Regions from separate parts of the Massilia sp. X63 genome, predicted to be linked through region 2. Evidence: predicted binding sites of a transcription regulator. Region 2 holds the regulator's gene; each other region holds the start of a gene.
The links. Region 2 encodes FNR, which switches genes on or off when oxygen is low (the NO sensors DNR and NnrR bind a similar motif). Its sites were predicted from a motif close to TTGATNNNNATCAA; they were not measured.

Region 1 (4,986 bases), on a different contig from region 2:
GCGCGAAATGCCCGGCGACGGCCTGTACCCCGACGAAGCCGGCGCAGGCCAGCAGCGCCGCCGCCAGCCCGGCGCGCGCGCCCAGGCGCCGGCTGGCGGCGGCGACGCCCAGCGCCACCGCGCCCAGCAGGGCCAGCGAACCCCATTGCAGGAAGTCCATCCAGGTGAACAGCACGGGCATGGCCGCAAAGAAGGCCATGCCCAGCCAGCGCATGGCACGGCTGCGCGCCGCCAGGGCCAGGGCGAAGCCGAGCGCGGTCCAGAACAGCGGTTCGACGATGAACACCAGGTCGCCGTACAGCCAGCGCGAATCGAAGGGATGGAAGGGGTGGACGCCGTACACGTTGAGGGCGTCGAAGGACAGGTGCAGCAGCATGCCGAGCACGGCGGTGACAACGACTGCCCGGCGCGCGCCGCGGTCCTCCCGCAGCAGCCTGCGCGCGCCCGGCCACAGCAGCCAGGTCAGGGCCAGCAGCAAGGCCACCTGCGGCAGCGCGTACAGCAGGGTGTGCGTGTGGCCGCGGTGGTGGATCAGGTAGCCCAGCGGGGACGGCAGCAGCGGCGTGAGCACCAGGTCGAGGTCGGGAAAATTACTGGCCAGCAGGCCGGTGAGCAGCAGGGCGCGGCGCCGGGTCGCGCCGCGGGCCGGGTCGGCTGCCGCGGGCTGGGCGCGCTCGACCAGCTCTCCCAGCGCCAGGCCGACGAGCGAGTGCGTCATATTGTCCATATTCGAAGCTTACACCAATGGCAACATGTAACGAAGAGCAAGGGATTTCTTCGGGTAATGCAGGGCTTTCTGACAAATTTGATGCAGGTCAAAAAAATTGACAGGACCGCTGCTTAGAATCGTGCGGTAAAATTTGCCGTTGGGCAACTAGGAGAAGCGTCGTGAGAAGTAACCTGCCGGTCACCGGCATCGAATACCTGTTAAAAGAAGGCCAGTCCATTGTCTCGAAGACCGACACCAAGGGCCGAATCACCTACGTGAACCCGAGTTTCGTCGAAGTCAGCGGTTTCGAGGAGCACGAGCTGCTCGGCAAGGCACACAATATGGTGCGCCATCCGGACATGCCGCCCGAGGCCTTCGCCGACCTGTGGGCCACGCTGCAGTCCGGCGAGCCGTGGACCGGCCTGGTCAAGAACCGGCGCAAGAACGGCGACTTCTATTGGGTGGTGGCGAACGTGGTGCCGATCAAGCAGGGCGGGCACGTGAGCGGTTACATGTCGGTGCGTACCGCGCCCACCCGCGAGCAGGTGGCGGCGGCGAGCGAGTTGTACCGCAAGTTCCGGGCCGGCGAAGCGCGCGGCCTGACGATCCGCCGCGGCGCCGTGGCGCACCTCGGCTGGCGCGCCCGCCTGGATGGGCTGCGCAACCTGTCGCTGTCGCGCCGCCTCGCCATCCTGATGGGCGGCCAGGCGGCCCTGGTGGCGGGCCTCGGCATCGCCGCCGACGGCCTGGCCTGGCAAGTGCTGGCCGGGGCCGGCGTGCTGGCGACGCTGGCGGCCTGGGCCGAGCTGCAGCGCAGCATCGCCCGTCCCCTGCACCAAGCCACCGCCGCCGTCTACGCGCTGGCCGGCGGCGACCTGGCCCATCCCTGCGAAGCGGGCGACGCTGGACGCAACGACGAGATCGGACGGCTGCAGCTGGCGCTGCGCCAGCTGAACGTCAACCTGAAGGCGATCGTCGGCGACGTCCGCCGCAACGTCGCCTCGATCGAGCATGCGACCCGCGAGATCGCTTCCGGCAACGGCGACCTGGCCAGCCGCACCGAGGCCCAGGCCGCCAGCCTGGAGCAGACCGCCAGCAGCCTGGCGCAGATCGCGGCGGCGGCCGGCCAGAACACCGACAGCGCGGTGCGCGCCGACGGGCTGGTGGTGGCGGCGTCCGGCGTGGCGGGACGCGGCGGCCAGGCGGTCGGGCGGGTGGGCGACACCATGCAGCGGATCAGCACCTCGGCCACCCGGATCGTGGACATCATCGGCCTGATCGACGGCATCGCCTTCCAGACCAACATCCTGGCGCTGAATGCCGCGGTGGAGGCGGCCAGGGCCGGCGAACAGGGGCGCGGCTTCGCCGTGGTTGCGGGCGAGGTGCGCAGCCTGGCGCAGCGCTCGGCCGCCGCCGCCAAGGAGATCAAGGCCCTGATCGAAGCCTCGGTGCAGCAGGTCGGCGAGGGCAATGTGCTGGTCGACGACGCCGGCCAGACCATGCGCGAAGTGGTGGACGCGGTGCGCGAGGCGGCGGCGATCATGGGCGACATCACCGGCGCCAGCCGCGAGCAGGGCAGCGGCATCGCCGAGGTCAATGCGGCCATGACCCGGCTCGACCTCATTACGCGCGAGAACGCCGCCCTGGTCGAGGAGTCGGCAAATGCCTCGGCCAGCGTGGCCGACGAGGCCCACCAGCTGGTGCAGGCGCTGTCGGTGTTCCAGTTCGAGGAGCGCGCCCTGGTCCGCCGCTGAAGGCAGCGTTCGCGTCTGGATAGACTCCACCGTATTTGATGCAAGTCAAGGATTTAGGCGACGCTGATCAATAAACTGCCTGCTATTCGAGCCGGTTTGCATTACCGCAAACCGGCAGCAGCAGGAGCAAATTGACATGCACGCAACAGCGTTTCCGGCCATGGGCAAGACCGTGGTTCCAATCCAGGCCCATCCGGCAACCGACCCGGCGGCCGCACATTCCGCCATTCCCACCGTCGAGGTCGACACCGACCTGCTCAAGCGGCTCGGCAAGAACGGCCCGCGCTATACCTCCTATCCGACCGCCGACCGTTTCAGCGAGGAATTCGGCTACCGCGACTACCTGCACGCCGTGGCCGGCCTGCTGACCCGCGGCGGCGCCCGCCCGCTGTCGCTGTACCTGCACATCCCGTTCTGCGACACGGTCTGCTACTACTGCGCCTGCAACAAGATCGTCACCAAGCGCCGCGACAAGGCCGCCACCTACCTGTCCTACCTGAAGCGCGAGATCGCCATGCAGGCCGCCCTGTTCGGCGGCATGAACGAGGTCGAGCAGCTGCACTTCGGCGGCGGCACCCCGACCTACCTGTCGGACGCGCAGATGGACGACCTGATGGCCCACCTGCGCCGCAGCTTCCGCTTCGCGCCCGACGAACAGGGCGAATACTCGATCGAGGTCGATCCGCGCACGGTCTCGCCGGAACGCGTGCATACCCTGCGCCGCCAGGGCTTCAACCGCATCAGCCTGGGCGTGCAGGACTTCGACCCCGAGGTGCAGCGCGCCGTCAACCGCGTCCAGCCCGAGCTTGAGACCCGCGCGGTGATCGACGCCGCGCGCGCCGCCGGTTTCCGCTCGGTGAGCATCGACCTGATCTACGGCCTGCCGAAGCAGACCCTGGAGACGATGCGGCAGACCCTCGACAAGGTGGTCGCGGCCGGCCCGGACCGCATCGCCGTCTACCACTACGCCCACATGCCGCACCTGTTCAAGCCGCAGCGCCGCATCGTCGAAGCCGACATGCCGTCCAGCGACACCAAGCTGCAGATGCTCCAGCTGTGCATCGAGCGCCTGGGCGCGGCCGGCTACGTGTACATCGGCATGGACCATTTCGCCCGACCCGACGACGATCTCGCCGTGGCCCAGCGCCACGGCCACCTGCACCGCAACTTCCAGGGCTACTCGACCCATGCCGACACCGACCTGGTGGCCTGCGGCGTGTCGGCCATCGGCTCGGTGGGCGCCACCTACAGCCAGAACGTCAAGACCCTCGAGGAATACTACGACCTGCTCGACCAGAACGAGCTGCCGGTGGCGCGCGGCATCCGCCTCGGCATGGACGACGCGCTGCGCCGCAGCCTGATCCAGAAGCTGATGTGCCAGTTCGAGGTGTCGATCCCGGCGCTGGAGCAGGCCTTTCCGATCGTGTTCAAGGATTACTTCGCCGCCGAGCTGGCGCAGCTGCGCCAGCTGGAAGCGGACGGCCTGGTGACCGTCGGCCCGGAATGGCTGACCGTGACCATGAAAGGGCGGCTCCTGATCCGCAACGTGTGCATGGTGTTCGACCGCTACCTGGCGGCGGCCCGCGCGGCCGGTCCGCGGCATTCGCAGACCGTATGAACGTCAGTTTGTTCCCGGTGTTCCTGGTCGGCCTGGCCGGCAGCGTCCATTGCGCCGGCATGTGCGGCGGCATCGTGGGCGCGCTGTCGGTCGCGCGCGGCCCGGTCGCGGCGCCCGCCTTCCCCGTGCCGGTGCGCACGGTCCCGGTGCGCTCGCTGGCGCCGGTGGCGCACGTCGCCGCCTACAACGCCGGGCGCATCGCCAGCTACGCCACCGCCGGCGCCCTGGCGGGCGGGCTCGCCGGCAGCGTCGCCGGCCTGGCCAGCTTGCCGGCGCTGCAGTCCGGCGCCTATGTGCTGGCCAACCTGATGCTGGTGGCGCTGGGACTGTACCTGATGGATGCCTGGCGCGGCCTGGCGGTGCTGGAGCAGGGCGGGCAGGCGCTGTGGCGCCATGTCAGCCCGCTGCTGCGCCGGCTCGGTCCCGGCACCACGCCGGGGCGCATGTTCGCGGCCGGCGCGCTGTGGGGCTGGCTGCCCTGCGGGATGGTGTACAGCATGCTGGTGACGGCCATGCTGAGTGGTTCCGCGCTGGGCGGCGCCGGGGTGATGCTGGCCTTCGGGCTCGGCACGCTGCCGATGCTGGCGGCGATCGGGCTGGCCGGCGTGAAGCTGCGCTCGCTGTTCCGGATGCACCGGGTGCGCCTGGTATGCGGCCTGGTGATCCTCGCGTTCGGCCTGCTCGGCCTGGCGCGCGTCGCCGGGGGCTCGGCCGCCGGCGTTCCGGCGCACTGGATCGACGTGCTGTGCATCACCCAGGGAGCCGGGGCGTGAGCGCCGTGCTCGCCGCAGCCGCGGCGCCGGGCGCCAAGGGCAATGTCGACCAGGGCGCCGCCGGCGACATGGCGGCGGGCGGCTGCTTCCACTGCGGCGCGCCGGTCCCCAAGGGCAGCCGCTGGCAGGCCC
Region 2 (4,986 bases):
GCCAGGTAGCTGGCCATGCCAATCGTAATCGCCGGAAACAGGATGTGAAAGGACATGGTGAACGCGAACTGCAGGCGTGCCAGGTCCAAGGCGGACAAACCGAACATGCAGGGCCCCTTTTGTTCGTTGTACTGCGCGGTTTTACTGCGGCGGCGTGACCAGAATCTAGCATGCAGGCTGGGGCCGCACGTTTGGACGAGCAGAATTGATGCGCCAATGCGTCACCCCGGCGCCGGCCGGCCCCGGAGTGCGGCGACAACTGCACGACTGCGCCCAGGCAAAGGCAAAGGCTTTATAGCTTCCGAAATCTTTCTTTCTGCCAGAAAACCGGAAGCCACTGATCCATATTAATGACCCGTCAGATCGGTCCTAGGCCCCCGAAACACTCGACTATATTGGCTGACGATTCGGGCCCGGCAGCGCCAGATCCTGCGATCAGGCATGCCATCCAGCCCGCTATCCGGCGGCCCGGCCGGCACGTCTTGCGGCGCTGCGTGCCGGGTCATCCATCGATCGTCGATGTGAAAAGGAAATGGTCATGACGAACAACCAGATCAAGCAGGCAGCCGCGCGGCTGGCGCCCGGCGCCGGCGGCGCGGACATGCGCTTCGCTTCCTCGGCCGTGCCGACCGCGTTCGCGGAAGTCCGGCAGGACGTGGACGGAGGCGCCGTGCGGCAACTGTTCCAGCCTGCCGCAGCCGGCCCCGAACCCGAACTGAGCGGGACCGGCTTCACCTACCGCCACAACTGGGGCGCGCGCCGCGGCCAGTGGGTGCTGCGGCTCAACTGGTCGGCCATCGGCCCGCGCTCGCGGGTGCTGGTGGCGATCGGCGAAGGCGCCGCCGGCGGACCGGATGCCGGCAAGTTCATCGGCTCGGCGCGCTACACGGTCCACAACGTCGCGCCGCGCGCCGGCGGCGTCGACATCTGGGTGGACGTCGAATGGAGCAGCGACATCCTGCTCTACGTCGACTACCTCGTCGTCACTCCCTGACCCATCACAGCCACAAGGAGAACAGCATGTCGCCAAACGATCGTCTCGACCGGGACGCCGCCCTCAGCCTCGACCATCCGCGCACGACGGGCGATCCCGCCGTCTCCTCGGCCTACCAGGCGCCCTACGCCGAAGCCGAAGCGCAGGTGCAGGCCGGCGCAGCCAGCATCGCGCCCGCACTGTCCGGCAACGGCTTCACCTACCGCCATGACTGGGGCCTGCGGCGCGGCCAATGGGTGCTGCGCCTCAACTGGGACCAGATCGGCACCCGCTCGCAGGTCTTCGTGGCCATCGGCGAAGGCGCTCCCGGCGGCCCCGAGGCCGGCAAGTTCATCGGCTCGGCCCGCTACACCCTGCATAACGTGGCCCCGCGCGCCGGCGGCGTCGACATCTGGGTCGACATTGCGTGGGGCGCCGACATCCCGCTGTATGTCGACTACCTGATCGTCAACCCGAACGCGGCGCCCCCGGGCAATCGCACGGTGTCGGTCACGGTGCACCGCCACAGCAGCGTGGCCCTGAGCGATGCCGAGGCCGACCGGATCCTGGCCGACATGGGCGCCATCCTCCAGAACGACGACACCGGGCCGGACGTCGCCACCCCGGTCCAGTTCGTCCGCAACGGCGCGGTGCGGGTGCTGCCGGCCACGGTCCCGGGCACCATCCAGACCTCGGCCGACCTCACCGCCCTCCTGACGGCGGGCAGCGGGGTCAAGATCGTGCAGGCGATCCGCTGGTGCGGCGGCCCGGGCGACAGCATCATCGGCTGCGCCCCGGTCGGCAGCACCACGGTGAACGTGGCGGCGGTGCGCTTCACCGCCAACCAGGAAGGCCTGATCTGGGTGCACGAGTACGGCCACAACTGCGGCCTGCCGCATCGCACCGACGACCCGCGCGCGGTCATGTACCCCTCGGTGGGCGTCGACCACAACGTGGTCAATGGCACCGAGTCGGCCGCCTACCTGGCCGGCCCGCTCAGCATCGACGGCAAGGAAGTGATGCCTGCCGGCGGCTGCTCCTGCGGCGCCGGCGGCCTGCAGGCGCCAAGCGACGTGCGCGACTTCGTGTCCCAGCACTGGATCGAAGGGGTGCCCTACGAGCTGGCCTCGCAATATACCGAGAAGGACGCCAGGCTACTGCTCGACTGGCTGGTCAACGAGCCGGAACGGCACGAGGAGTTCCTGCCGCAGATCGTGGCCACGCTCGGCTACATCGGCAGCACGATCGCGGTCCAGCCAATGATCGACTTCGTGCGCAGCCAGCGCAGCGGCCGCGCGGTGTTCAACGCTAAGAACGCCGCCCTGCTGCGCCTGGGCGACCTGGCCAACTTGTCCGGCAGCCAGGCCGCGGTCGGCTTCCTGAAGCAGGTGGCGGGCGACATGGCGCTGGCGCGCAGCCTGGCGGCCCCGCAGGCGAAGCAGGAAGCGTCCGAGGCCGCCAAGGCCGGCGCCGCGGTGGTCGCGCCGAGCGCCGAGACCCTGGCGGCCGAACTGGCGGTGTCCGCGACCTTCGGCCTGGCCCTGGCCGGCACGACCGAGTCCCAGCGGGCGGTCGAGTCGTTCAAGGCCGATCCGGACGCCTTTGCTTCGGTCAACCAGGCGGCCGGAGAGGCCGCGCAGATCGCCGCCACCGTGCGCGCCAAGGGCCGGGAGGCGTACTACAAAATGAAGGCTGAGCAACGGCACCACCTGTAAGCGCCTGCGCCGTCCGGCAGCTGGAAGGTGGCCGGCCAGGCCGGCCACCTTCTTCCCTCCGGAAAATGAAAGCCCAGAAGCCGAACAGCCGTCTATAATGGCTGCGTCAGCAATCCGCCTTTTTCCGAAATGAGCCATCCCATCTCCCTTCCGGGCGAGGCGCCGATCAGCATCCAGGCCCTCAAGACCAGCTGCAGCGCCTGCAGCATGCACCAGCTGTGCCTGCCGATGGGCCTCGAAGATGCGGACATCAACCGCCTCGACCAGATCATCGGCCGCCGCCGCCGCCTCGTGCGCGACGAGCGCCTGTACGCCATGGGCGAGCCCTTCCGCAACCTGTACGCGGTGCGCTTCGGCCACTTCAAGACCTACCAGGTGAACGCCGCCGGCGAAGCCCAGATCACCGGCTTCCAGATGGCCGGCGAACTGCTGGGCATGGACGCCATCAGCGGCACCCACCACTGCGACGCCGTGGCCCTGGAAGACAGCGAGGTGTGCGAGATCCCGTTCGTGCGCCTGGAAGAGCTGTTCGGCCACGTGCCGGCCCTGCTGCGCCACTTCCACCGCATCATGAGCCAGGAAATCACGCGCGAACAGAACGTGATGCTACTTCTCGGCAACATGCGTGCCGAGCAGCGCTTCGCGGTGTTCCTGGTCAACCTGTCGGCGCGCTACGCGGCGCGCGGCTACTCGCCGAGCAGCTTCCAGCTGCGCATGTCGCGCGAAGACATCGGCAACTACCTCGGCCTGACCATCGAAAGCGTCAGCCGCCTGCTGTCGCGCTTCAAGAAGCAGGGCTGGCTGCAGGTGGACAAGCGCGAAGTCACCCTGCTCGACCCAGTCAGGCTCAAGGCCCTGGCAGCCGGCACCGAGGTCTGCAGCCCGATGGGCTGACGCGGCCGGCATGTCCGCCTCGCCCCTGCTCGACCTGCACGTTCGCAGCTACGGCCAGACGCGGCTCGCCGACCGCCACGACTATGCCCAGCTGGTGCTGCCCCTCAAGGGCGAAGTCGCGCTCGAGATCGCCGGCCGCCAGGGGCGGCTCGATCCACTCCACGGCGCCGTGGTCGCGCCGGGCGCCTGGCACTCGCAATACAGCGCCGGCGCCAACCAGTCCCTGATCCTCGATGTCGGCGCGGCCAATCTCGAACAAGGTCCGTGGCAGCGCCTGCTCGAGCGCCCCTTCACCGCCATCGGCCCCGCCGCCCGCAAGCTGGTCGAATTCATGGGCATCCTGGCCGCCGCCCAGCCGCCCGCGCCCCCGGTACTGGCCGGCTGGACCCCGCTGCTGCTCGATACCCTGACCGTCGGCGCGCCGCAGCCGGCTTCGCGCCTGGCCGCGCTGCTGGCGCGCATCGAGGCCGAACCCGGCCTGCCCTGGAGCACCGAGCGCATGGCGCGTACCGCCGGCCTGAGCGTGAGCCGCCTGCACGCCCTGTTCCGCCTCGAACACGACTGCACCCCGGGCGACTGGCTGCTCGGCTGCCGCCTGCGGCGCGCCTGCGAGTGGCTGGCAGGCACCGACCGGCCGCTGGCCGAGATCGCGCTGGCCGCCGGGTTCTCGGAACAGAGCGCCCTCACGCGCGCCATGCGGCGCACCATGGACACCACGCCGGCGGCGTACCGGCGCGCGCATTTCCGCACCGGATGGCCTGAGCGCTAGCGCCCGCCGGGCCGTGCAGCGGGCGTCATGGCCGGCCTGCCTGCCCTTCCAGCCATGCCAGGCTCCTCCGATGCGCCCCCTCCATTGCATCGCACAGCGATTGGGCCTGCTGCCAGTTCACCCTGTGTTCACGAAACGTCGGTGCGTCGACCGTCCAGTCCACCCCGGCAGCGTAAATCGAGAAGTAGCCGAGGTAGCCGCTGTCCGGGGCAAGGCGTGCCGACGTGATAATCGTAAAACCGGTACTGGAACAAGGGACCATAGTAAGTTTCATCAGTTGGATGACGGCGCCAGGGCATCCGGCCGGCCGGCGTAAAGCATGGAATCTTCATGGTCCGGGCAGCGTGGCCGGCTCGCATTCGAGAAGTCCGCCGGCATCGACTTGTCGTCGACGATCAGGATGCGGTGCTTCGGATCCCGGCAATCATGACATCCTGAATCAATTGTGAAGTTGCTCAGCGTATCATGAATACAAAAGTCCGCCAGGAAACTTTGCGCTTATTTCTACGACGGATGTGTGGCTTTTTTTACGACATGACAGCACGCGGAAGCGGCTGGATTCCGATCGTTCGCGTGCATGCACATGGGGGAATGGGAAGGCGCTGTCCTCCTTCGCTATGGATGAGGTTTGAACT
Region 3 (4,986 bases), on a different contig from region 2:
GGTAGGCCACCGCGTCGTCCGGGAAACGCGCGACGTCGGTCAGCCAGCGCCCGATCCACAGGCCCTGGATGCCGAAGAACACCGCATGCGGAATCAGCACCAGCGAGGCCGTGGTGCGGAACACCGGCGCGCGAAACACGTCGCGCAAGGCCTGGCCGAGCGGCCCGCGCGAAGTCTGCGTCCCCGTGTCGCGCGGGTACAGCAACGCGATCAGCAGGCCGGAACAGGCCGTGAGCCCGGCCAGGATGGCGAACAGCCCGCGCCAGTCGGTGTACTCGAGCGCCAGGCGCACCGGCATGGTGGCGGTGGCCGCGCCCAGGCCGCCGACCGCGATCAGGTAGCCGTGCACCGAAGGCAGCTTGCTTGGGGCGATCCAGGTGGAGACCGCCTTGACCGCCGCCATGAAGCAGCCGCCCAGGCCGAAGCCCATGATGGCGCGCGCCACCACCAGTTGCCCGAAACCGCTGCCGCGCGAGAACAGCAACGCGCCGATGGCGCCGACCAGCATCATCGCCAGCTGCACCCGGCGCGGTCCCCAGCGGTCGAGCGCGATCCCGATCGGCAGCTGGACCAGCGCGAAGGCAAAGAAGAAGGCGCTGGTCAGCAGGCCCAGCTCGCCCGGGGTGAGCGCGAGCGCGCCCACCAGGTGCGAAGCCAGCACCGCGTTCACGTTGCGCAGCAGCGTGGATAGATAGTGCCCCAGCGCGAACGGCAGGAACACGTAGAAAAAAACCGCCACCCCGGACAGGCGTGGCGTGGTGGCGGAGTCCTGCATGGGCCAGGTCTCGATCGGTTCCCGGGGAGCGTGTCCGGTCTGGTCTCAGGCCGCGTCCTGGGCGCAGTGATCGCCGGGCTTGCCGTCGCTGCCCTGCCCCGCCGGCACCAGAGGAATCACGCGCCCGCCCGGGCCGCGCAGGGGACCGCCGCTCTCCTGCTCGAAGAAGAATTTGTCGCGGCCGAAGGCCGGCTTGAGGTGGTCGAGCCAGGTGGCGTCCGGATCGTACTTGGCGAAGAAGGGGCGGCGCACCCATTCCGGATTGCGCGCCTGCAGGAACTGCAGCGCGAACAGCTTTTCGCCGTTGATCGTGACCACGCCGTCGATCACCACCTTGCCGGGGAAGGCGCTCATCGACGGACCGCGCACGGTGCGCGACAGGCCCGACACCATGGAATAGGCCTCCTGGAAGATCTCGTGCGCGCGCGCCAGCGGCAGCGCGAAGTAGTCGCGCGGGCCGGTGTCGCGCTCGACGAACATGTAGTACGGGATGGCGCCCAGGCGCACGCCGGTGGTCCACAGCTCGGCCCAGCTCTTCGGGTCTTCGTTGATGTGGCGGATCAGCGGGCCCTGCATGCGCAGCGTGGCGCCGGTGCCGACGATGCGCTTGACCGCCTGCTGGGCGATCGGATGGCGCAGCTCGACCGCATGGTTGTAGTGGCCCATGATCGCGAGGTTCTTGCCGGACCTGACCACCTTCTCGAACAGGCGCATCAGGTCGTCGCTGTCCTTGTCCGACACGAAGCGCTGCGGCCAGTAGGCTACCGACTTGGTGCCGATGCGGATGTTCTGGATGTGGGCCAGGTTGGGTTCGAGCAGCGGTTCGAGGAACTCGGCCAGCGAACGCGTGTTCATGATCATCGGGTCGCCGCCGGTGATCAAGACGTCGGTCACGTCGGGATGGGTCTCGAGGTAGGACACCAGCTCGCTGGACTCGCGCGCATCGAACTTCATGTCGTCCATGCCGACGAACTGGGGCCAGCGGAAGCAGAAGGTGCAGTAGGCGTGGCAGGTCTGGCCAGAGCTCGGAAAGAACAGCACGGTTTCCTTGTACTTGTGCTGCAGGCCCTTGAGCGGCGCATCGTTCACGCGCGGCACGTTGTGCGTCATCTGCCCGGCCGGGTGCGGGTTCATGCGCATGCGGATGCCATGCACCAGCCTGGCGATGGCCGCCTCGTCCTTCTTGTACAGCACCAGGTCGCGCAGCTGCGCGTATTCGTTCGACGGCAGCATGTCGCGGTGCGGGAAGGTGAGCCGGTAGATCGGATCGTCCGGCACCTTGTCCCAGTCGATCAGCTCCTCCAGCACGTAGGCGTTCACGCGGAACGGCAGTACGTGGGACACCACCTGCACCGCTTCCTGCAGCTCCGGCGTCAGCCATTGCCATTGGCGCGCCGTGTGGATCGTCTGCCGGGTATAGGGCTTGAACTTGGAGGGCGTCGATTCGGTCGTGGTCACGGGAATTCTCCAGGATACGTGGGGATGAAAGAACCGGCTGACAGCGAGCGCACAAGTGCAGCGTTGCCGGGAAGAATTCATCTTACGCGGTGGAAATCATGGAAAATTGCCGTCAATCAATCAGATTGTTCCTATAGCGGGAGCTAAAACAATGAAGACTCAGAACGGGTCAATGATTGGACAGCGCCCGTTGCCGCATCCACTCGGCGAAGTGCGAGCCCACCAGCAGGTCGCCCTCATAGCTCAGGTGATTGGCGTCGCGGTACATCAGGCGCCCGTCGATCATGGCCTGGCAGCGATGGTTGTCGCACAGCGCAGTGGACGAATCGAACCAGGCGATCTGCGGGAACTCCCGCGCGAATCCAGCCAGCACCTGGCGATGCTGGACGACCTGCTGTTCCCATTCGGCGCGCGTGATCGCGCAGGGCACCCGCGTGGCCGACGAAGCGACGCCGGCGCGCTTGATGCACGAGCGCGGGTCGAAGCCGATGATCGGCACGTCGTTCATGAAGATCACCTGCTTGCCGGCCGCGATGAAGCGGCGGAAGGTGTCGCGCGCGGCGTCCACCCAGACACGCTGGTCGGGATTGGTCCCGAACCGCAGGTGGGTCGAGAACACCACGGTCTTCACCGAGGGCATGCCGAGGGCCAGTTCCAGCATCGGCTGGGTTGCCTGCTGGTAGGGATCGGCCTCGGGATCGAGGCCCCAGTACGGGTGGCGGGTGCCCAGCATCAGCAGGTTCTCGCCCACGCTGCCGTAATACTTCGTCAGGCCGGCGACCACGTGGTAGGCATGGCTGTCGCCGAGCAGCACCACGGTCGGATCCTTCACCGCATCGGCCTGCAGGCAGTACTCGTACATCGAATCGAAGCCGTAGCGCTTCTTGCAGGCCGCGGCGTTGGCCTTGTCCTCGACCACCACCAGCGCCTTCTGGTTGGCCAGGTTGTCCTGCACCACCTTGCGGGTCGGCAGGCCTTCGTTCAGGTAGATGTAGCCGGCAACCGCGGCGCAGGCTGCCATCAGCACCGACAGCAGCGCGACCTTCCAGCGCGCGGCGCCGCCGCGCAGCGGGCGTTCCACCACACGGTAGGTCAGCCAGGCCAGCAGCAGCGCCAGCAGCACCGCCCCGGCGCGGATTGCGGGCGCCGGCTCGCGCGATTCGATGATCTGGGCGAAGGACAGCAGCGGCCAGTGCCACAGGTAGAGCGGGTAGCTGACCAGCCCGACCCATACCATGGGGCGGTTCGACAGCACCACGCGGTTGAACCAGGCCTGCGGCCCGGCGGCGATCAGCAGCAGCGCGCCCAGCGCCGGCAGCAGCGCATACCAGCCGGGGAACTGGCTGGCGCGCGTGATGGACGCCAGGCCCGCGGCCAGCAGCGCCACGCCCAGCCAGGACAGCAGGTTCGGACCGGGGACCGGCAGGCGCCGGCTTGCGGCGGAGGCACGCGCATGCAGGCAGGCCAGGCCTGCGCCCAGCAGCAGTTCCCAGGCGCGGCTGGCCGGGGAATAGAAGGTGGCGGTGGGATGGCCGGCGATGCCGCCGACGTTGAGTGCGAAGGACGCCAGCGCCAGTATGGCCGCCACCGCGAACAGGTTGGCGCGCAGGCGCCAGCCCAGCAGCAGGATCACCGGCCACAGGATATAGAACTGTTCCTCGATGCCGAGCGACCACAGGTGCAGCAGCGGCTTGGTGTCGGCCGCGGTGTCGAAGTAGCCAACCTGGGCCCAGTAGAAGAAATTGGCGGCGAAGCCGGCGCCGCCGACCACGTGCTTGCCGAGCTGCTGGTATTCGTCGGGGAACAGGGCCAGCCAGCCGAAGGCCAGGCAGGCCGCCAGCACCAGCACCAGGGCCGGGAAGATGCGGCGCACGCGGCGCGCATAGAAGCCGGCAAAGCTGAACGTTCCATGCTGGAGCTCGCGCAGCAGGATGCTCGAGATCAGGAAGCCCGAGATGACGAAGAAGATGTCGACGCCGATGAAGCCGCCGCGCAGGACGGTGGGGAAGGCGTGGAACAAGACCACCGCCAGCACGGCGATGGCGCGCAGGCCGTCGATGTCGCGCCGGTAGGCCAGGTGCGTGGGGCCAGCAGGCGCAGGCGAATCCCCGTAAGGAATCTGTTTCTCTAGCTTCATGCTAACTCGTCAACAAAACTATCGATTTTACATTAGTAAATTTCATAAGAACAACATTTGTACTGAAAACCAACACATCTTTCCAAGGGTGCCGAATGAGGAAAGGGTCGGCATTGACTGACACCAATGTGAAACCTTCCTACGACGCTGCGCAAGGCCATTGCGCCATCGCAATTACTACCAATCCCAGCCCGGTACATTTGCCAATGCACTTTAGCAATATTGGTCCCAGAACATTCCAACTGAGGAGTCAACATGAAACTGTTCGCCACTACCGCCGCTGCCCTGTGCCTGGCCATCGCCGCCGTCCCTGCCCTTGCCAACAGCCCGACCGAGAAGGACGCCATCGCGATGGTCGAGCGCGGCGTGGCCCTGGTCAAGGCCAAGGGCAAGGATGAGATGATGAAACGCATCAATGCCAAGGATGCGGAATACGTCCAGGGCGAGCTGTACATGGACATCCGCGACCTGAAGACCGGCATCGTGCTGGCCCACCCCTACAACCCCTCGATCGTCGGCAAGGACCTGACCGACGTGCCGGACGCGAACGGCAAGAAGTACCGCCGCGAGATCATCGAGCTGGCTGCCGCCAAGGGCAAGGGCTGGGTCGACTACC

Region 1: hemN (oxygen-independent coproporphyrinogen III oxidase) is a predicted target of FNR. The motif match lies at 2,499-2,512, and genes of this name have one in related genera.
Region 3: AB3347_RS05540 (KamA family radical SAM protein) is a predicted target of FNR. The motif match lies at 2,340-2,353, and genes of this name have one in related genera.

The regions. Positions count from the first base shown of each region.
Region 1 covers NZ_JBFTEF010000012.1:134,273-139,258, forward strand. The annotation lists gene AB3347_RS20645 (metal-dependent hydrolase) at 1-718, opposite strand, end outside; gene AB3347_RS20650 (methyl-accepting chemotaxis protein) at 889-2,463, shown strand; gene hemN (oxygen-independent coproporphyrinogen III oxidase) at 2,624-4,081, shown strand; gene AB3347_RS20660 (sulfite exporter TauE/SafE family protein) at 4,078-4,854, shown strand; gene AB3347_RS20665 (heavy metal translocating P-type ATPase) at 4,851-4,986, shown strand, end outside.
Region 2 covers NZ_JBFTEF010000030.1:83-5,068, reverse strand. The annotation lists gene AB3347_RS25610 (cytochrome ubiquinol oxidase subunit I) at 1-107, opposite strand, end outside; gene AB3347_RS25605 (hypothetical protein) at 539-994, shown strand; gene AB3347_RS25600 (hypothetical protein) at 1,021-2,688, shown strand; gene fnr (fumarate/nitrate reduction transcriptional regulator Fnr) at 2,818-3,582, shown strand; gene AB3347_RS25590 (AraC family transcriptional regulator) at 3,593-4,351, shown strand; partial or broken gene AB3347_RS25585 (hypothetical protein) at 4,817-4,986, shown strand, end outside.
Region 3 covers NZ_JBFTEF010000002.1:304,556-309,541, forward strand. The annotation lists gene AB3347_RS05535 (MFS transporter) at 1-775, opposite strand, end outside; gene AB3347_RS05540 (KamA family radical SAM protein) at 821-2,233, opposite strand; gene AB3347_RS05545 (acyltransferase family protein) at 2,403-4,370, opposite strand; gene AB3347_RS05550 (cache domain-containing protein) at 4,626-4,986, shown strand, end outside.